Regions from separate parts of the Actinopolymorpha sp. B9G3 genome, predicted to be linked through region 1. Evidence: riboswitches for the same ligand, from Rfam matches in the RefSeq annotation. Region 1 holds a riboswitch; the other holds the start of a gene.
The links. A riboswitch is a leader RNA that binds a small molecule or an ion and turns the genes downstream of it on or off. The one in region 1 is predicted to bind ZMP and ZTP.
Positions count from the first base shown of each region.

Region 1 (3,132 bases):
GCTTGCCGCCGACGTCCTTGTTCGTGAGGTCGATGAGGATCAGGTGGTTGTCAGTGCCGCCCGAAATGAGATCGAAGCCGCGTGCTGTGAGCGCGTCGGCGAGCGCCGCCCCGTTGGCCACGATCTGACTGGCGTACGCCTGGAACTCACCGGTCGCGGCCTCGCGGAGCGCGACCGCGATCGCTGCCGTGGTGTGGTTGTGCGGCCCACCCTGCAGACCGGGGAACACCGCCTTGTCGATGGGCTTCGCATACTCCTCGGTGGTCATGAGCATCGCCCCACGCGGACCGCGGAGCGTCTTGTGGGTGGTCGTCGAGATCACGTCGGCGTGGCCGACCGGCGTGGGATGGACGCCACCTGCCACCAGGCCGGCGATGTGCGCGATGTCGGCCACGAGCATGGCGCCGACCTCGCGGGCGATCGCCGCGAATGCCTCGAAGTCGATCAGCCGTGGGATCGCCGTCCCTCCGCAGAAGATCAGCTTCGGCTGCTCCTTGTGGGCGAGGTCGCGTACGTGGTCCATGTCGACACGGCCGGTCTCCTTGTCGACGCCGTAGTGGACCGGCTTGAACCAGGTGCCCGTCGCAGAAACCGGGGAGCCGTGGGTGAGGTGACCGCCGTGCGCCAGCTCGAGGGAGAGGAACGTGTCGCCCGGCTGCATGAACGCGAGGTAGATCGCGAGGTTGGCCGGCGAGCCGGAGTAGGGCTGGACGTTGGCGTGCTCGACGCCGAAGAGCTCCTTGGCGCGGGCGACGGCCAGCTCCTCCACCTCGTCGATGATCTGCTGGCCTTCGTAGTAGCGCTTGTGGGCGTAGCCCTCGGAGTACTTGTTGGTGAGGACCGTGCCGGTCGCCTCGAGGACGGCCTGGGACACGTAGTTCTCGCTCGGGATCAGTCGGATCTTCTCGAACTGCCGACGGCCCTCGGCCTCGATGAGCCGGGCGATCTCGGGGTCGGCGTCGGCCAGCCTGGCGGCGAGGTCGAGACCAGTACGCTGCGTCATTGCTCCTCCTGGGTCAGCGGTGGTGACGGTCACTCGGTGACCGCCTGGTCGTGCGTGCCCTGTGGTTCAGGGACACGCCCTCAGACCCAGGCACCCAGGCGCGCGGTGCCCGTGCTCGGTCGTACGGGACGGTATCTGTCGTACGGCAGCCCGTACGCCGCTCCCCGGTGGTCGATTCCACCTTGCCTGCGCCAGTCGCGGTAACCACGAGCCTAGTGCAGAGGGCCGGGCCCGTGGGCTGGCAGGTGCTCCCCAGACCTTGACATGATTCGATGTCCAGCCGTTACGGTGCTCGCCACCAGCGCGGCGCAGGTCAGGCACTACTCGGGGGTCACGTGTGAGTCTGGATGGCTTCGCCATGGGGGCGGGACCGGACGATCTCGCGCTCGGGTTCGTCGCCTTGGATGGGCGCGTGCAGCGTGTCCGCGACCAGATTGTCTCGCGGAGCTACACCGTCGAGGACCGACGCAAGGTGATCCAGTTGAGCGTCGACGGTGTCGGCCGGATCAAGCACGTCGAAGTCGACCCGCGGTGGCAGCGGGTCCTGCAGGCCCAGGTGCTGGACCGGGAGGTCGCGGCGCTCTACCGTGCCGCCCGTGACGAGGCGGCGCATGCCGAGCAGGTGGCCTACTCCGACGCCGGCTTCAGCGAGGCCGCTGGGTCCGAGGTCGCCGCGGCGCTCCGCGGCTTGGTGACGACGATCCCGGGGGCGCGGGACATCCTCGCGAGGCTGTCCTCGGAGTCGCTCCGCGTGGAGCGCGAACGAGGTGCCGTCGCCGCCGAGTTCAACGGTGACGGTGTTCTGCTCTCGCTCGAGATCCGGACCCGCTATGCCATCGAGACCGACCCGGCGCGGCTTGCGGGCAACATCGAGGCTGCGCTGCGGGAAGGTGAAGAGGCGATCGTGCAGCGGCGTACCGATCTCGCCGCCGAACTCACCAGCGGGCGATCGATCGAGGAGGTGGCAGAGGAGAACCTCGATCGGCTGCGACAACGCATGGATGTCCTTCGAGCAAGGTTGCCGTAAGCGGGTGCAGGCGGAGAGGAGCGGCGATGAACGAGATCGATCGTCCGGCGAATCCGGGCGGCAGGTGACCGCTTCTTCGACATCGGTGCCGACTTCTGGCGACTCGCCCGCCGACTCGACGAGGGGCCGTGCTACCTGTCGGCACCCGACTGGGGCTACAGCGGTGGCGGCAAGGAGGACGTCGTCGCGAAGTACGACGGGATCCGGGGCGGAGTCCGGGACTTCCTTCGTGATGGTGCCGAGGCCATGAGTGAACTCCGGGAGGTCCTCTACCGTGCGGCAGCACGGAGTGCGGAAGACGAAGAGATGAGCAGGGAGGAGTTCGACCGGATCGGACGCTCACTCGACGAGGGGCCGCCCAGGAGGGCTGATCGTGATGAGTGACTCACTGAGCCCTGAGCAGGAGCGGTATTGGCGGTACAACCCCGACGGCTTATGAGCTTCGCAGGAAGTGGCAGGACGAGGCATCCGAGGCATTGGACAGCTTCGTCAACAACAAGGTGGATGACTGCTTCGACGCGCTGGAAAGTCGATGCGAAGCAGTCGCCACGGCAATCCGGGCGATGGCGGATGCCCAGGAAGCACTGAACGAGAGCATCGAAGACGCTGCAAACACGAGTGTGGTCGGAGCAACTGCTGGCGCAATTGCTGGTGGTGGGGCAACGCTGATGACGGCTGGCGCGGGTTCGGCAGTCATCGTGGCAATGCTTTCCGCGATCGTGACCTCGATCGTAACGTGGACTTACGAGGCTTGGAGCATCTATCAGGAATTCGTCGCGGACTGCCTGGAAAGCCTTGACAAACTGGGGGTCAGCGTGAAGTCGCATGGGGTTCAGGTGGTACGTGGCCCCGCCATGGGACCCTGCATAGATTCCTACCTCTCTCTTGGCGCAGGCTCTGGATTTGCTGTTTCAAGTACCCGATAGATCCTTCGCAAGTGATATGCGCCGGCATAGCAGAGCAGCCCTATTGCCGTCGTGGCGAGTGCTCGGGATGGCCTATCCGTGGTCGCAGAGACAAGCATTGAGAACGCAACGCAGACTATGGCGAGCAATGCCAGGAGGCGCCAGTACCTGCGACAATCGGCGCTCTTGAGCCTGCC
Region 1 is NZ_JBEEAB010000017.1:66,045-69,176, reverse strand. It holds gene glyA (serine hydroxymethyltransferase) at 1-1,003, opposite strand, end outside; ZMP/ZTP riboswitch at 1,089-1,212, opposite strand; gene ABNF93_RS25395 (hypothetical protein) at 1,341-2,030, shown strand; gene ABNF93_RS25390 (hypothetical protein) at 2,277-2,414, shown strand; gene ABNF93_RS25385 (hypothetical protein) at 2,507-2,956, shown strand.

Region 2 (3,132 bases), on a different contig from region 1:
GCGAACGCCTGGACGTCGATATCGACGGCGAGATCGGTGCGCGCGACTGGCTGACCTTCTCTGAGCAGGGCCTCCGTATGGTCACCGCCGGAGCGGTCTATCACGATGAGGTCGGCCTGCAAAACGTCCGCGACCGCTTCGCCTACTATCCGCGGGACGTGTGGTTCTACCTGCTGGTGGCGGGTTGGTGGCGTATTCACCCCGAAGCCAACCTGGTCGGCAGGGCCGGTTCCGTGGGAGACGAGCTCGGATCGGCGCTCATCGGATCCCGGCTGGTGCTCGATCTGATGCGGCTGTGCTTCCTGATGGAACGGCAGTACGCGCCCTATTCGAAGTGGTTCGGGACGGCTTTCTCCCGGCTGGCCTGCGCCGCCGAGCTGTCGCCGATTCTGTGGCAGGCGCTTCAGGCAGAGACGTGGCCGGAACGCGAGAACGCGCTGATGGCTGCCTACGAACAGGTCGCAGCGATGCACAACGCACTGAACATCACCCCACCCGTGCCCACCGAGGTGCACCACCTGTGGGACCGTCCTTTCAAGGTGATCTGGGGCGACTTTCCCGGCGCGCTCGGCGCCCAGATCCAGGACCCTGCCGTGAAGCGCATCGCCGAACGATGGCCCGCCGGCGGCGTCGACCAGTTCAGGGACCTTCTGCTGGCTCCCGGTAGCCGCAGCCTGCTGCTCCGCCTGTTTGAGTAGGTTCGCGGCACGAGGCTTGCGCAAGCAGTTTGCTCTCCGCGGGGACCTCGGCGTCCTCAGTGGTGGAACAACCGGAGGCCGGTACGGGCGAGAGCGATCTGATGCTCGCGGCAGGCGTCCTCCACTTCGTTGGAACGGATCGATCCGCCTGGCTCGGCGATGTAGCCGACGCCGTGCCGGTGTGCATGGTCGACGTTGTCGCGGAACGGCAAGGCGCCGTCCGAGACGAGCGCGACCCCACTCAAGCCAGTCAGCCACTGCCTGTGTTGGGCGTCTGTCAGCGCGGGTGCGGGCTTGGAGAGTGCGCTCGCCATTCGCGTACTCTCGTCCGGTGTGAGGTCGCCCTCGACGAAGCGGATCTGCCAGTTGATCCGGTCCTGACGCCTGATGTACGGCTGGAACGCGAGCGCGCGGACCGCCGGGTGGCGTCGAAGCCACCAGGTGTCGGTCTTCGCGCCGGCCAGGCGGGTGCAGTCCACGCGGGACTGCTGGCCGGCACCGATCCCCAGAGTCGCCCCACCACGCAGGTAACACACCGAGTTGGACTGCGTGTAGCGCAGGACCGCCAAGCCCAGCAGGAGATCCGCCGATGCCGTCGCGGGCAGCGCACCGCACACGACGTTGTCCAGCAGCGTCGTGGAGAGCGTCACCTCGTCGCGTTGCTGGAACAGCCGCAGGCCGAACACGTCCCGTGCCTCGCACGCAGGGGGTCTGTAGGTTTCGTCTGCTTCCATGACCAGGAAGCGGCCATTCTTTTTCTTGCTGAGCGTCGCGACGGTGCCGGGGGCATAGCCGGGAGCGACGATGCCGTCGCAGACCACGTTGGTCAGCAGCGTGGCGAGTTCGGTGTCGACCGGGTGTGAGACGGCGGCGAAATCACCGTAGGAGGATTTCGGGTCGGCGTCGCGGGCACGCAGGTACGCGCTGGTGAGCGCGCCGACCTGCTCGCGGTCGATGGCGTAGAGCTCGGCGGTGACGTCATCGACGGGTCCGGCCACGGCCGCGCCGGCCGGCGAGACGTGCTTGAAGGAAGCAGCCGCTGGTCGGTGCAGGGCTCGGCTGGCGTCCAGCACCAGTTGCCAGCTGTTCAGCGCGTCCAGCATGTTGATGAACGACGGGTTGCCCTGCAGCACCCGGACCGGCCACTGGCCGGGGCGCACTGGCGCGGCGTTGGCCGCCTGCTGCGGGTTGATTCCGTAACGCAGATCCACGTCGTAGCCTCCTGGGTGTCAGCCGGACATCACTGACGGAGGCGCCCAGGCGGTCGACGCTCACGCGGGAAACGGCCGCTCCCTGGTGGTTGTCCACCTTCGCCAGTTGCGGCCAGGCCGAATCCTACCCGGCGAGGATCTCCTCGAGAACGAACGACGCGTCCGCCGGCAGGCCGTCGCCGTCGCGAACCGCCCAGGCGCAGACGACCAGGGCCTTCCAGAGCGCCCAGCCTTGTCCACGCTGCCAGGTCGCCTCGTCCACCTCCAGCCGATCGCGGAACGCGGCCCGGCTCTTGCCGGTCAGCATCGTCCAGGCGATCGCCAGGTCGCAGGCCGGGTCTCCGACCCCGCAGGTGCCGAAGTCTATGACGGCCGCGAGCGCACGGTCCTTCACCAGAAGGTTTCCCGAGGCGATGTCACCGTGGAACCAGACCGGCCGGTTGTCCCACGAGGCTCGCAACGCCCGTTCCCAGATCTCCTCGGCGGTCTCGGTCCGGATCAGGCCGTCCAAGGTCTCCAGAGAGGCCCGGGCCCACCCGTCATAGGTCGTCAGTGGTCCGCCACGGAACCAGTTGTGCAGCCCCGGGCCCGGTCCGCCTGTCGGGTCGATCCGCTGCAGGGACACCAGGAACTCCGCTAGGTCGATGGCGAACGCCGTCATGTCCTCGACGACGGCACGGTCCGCGGGTTCGCCACCGAGCCACCGATAGACCGACCAGTCGTGCGGAAAGCCCTTATCGGGTACGCCTCTGGCCAGCGGAACCGGGATCTCCAACGGCAACGCGGGGGCGAGAACCGGCAGCCACCGGTGTTCCTTCTCCACCGCCAGCGCGTACTCCTCGGCAGTCGGCAGCCGCACCAGCATCTCGTCACCGAGGCGGAAGGTGCAGTTGTCCCAACCCTGCGCATCGACCGGCCGGACCTCGAGGTCGGCCCACTGCGGGAACTGCGCGGCGATCAACCTGGACGCCACTGCGGCGTCGACCGGTTTCCTGTCCGGCAATGGCAGGACCTCGGGCGTCTCGTTCATCGAGGGCCGACCGTACGACGCCCCATCGGATCACCGCAAGCCGATTTCCGATCGCCCCGAACTCGGCTCGGTAGTCCCATGGGCTTCACGTGGGCGGCGTACCGAGAAAGATGATCGTCATCGGTCTCCCATCGGTCGTGGCTCCTTGGTGCAAGAGGGCGTGGCTGCCGTTAGCCATGACCAGGGGGTGGGT
Region 2 is NZ_JBEEAB010000003.1:559,472-562,603, forward strand. It holds gene ABNF93_RS08745 (DUF4037 domain-containing protein) at 1-698, shown strand, start outside; gene ABNF93_RS08750 (phosphoribosylaminoimidazolecarboxamide formyltransferase) at 755-1,909, opposite strand; ZMP/ZTP riboswitch at 1,946-2,029, opposite strand; gene ABNF93_RS08755 (aminoglycoside phosphotransferase family protein) at 2,034-2,939, opposite strand; gene ABNF93_RS08760 (phosphotransferase family protein) at 3,057-3,132, opposite strand, start outside.
Region 2: linked by a shared signal. The riboswitch ahead of ABNF93_RS08750 (phosphoribosylaminoimidazolecarboxamide formyltransferase) and the one ahead of glyA (serine hydroxymethyltransferase) in region 1 are both predicted to bind ZMP and ZTP.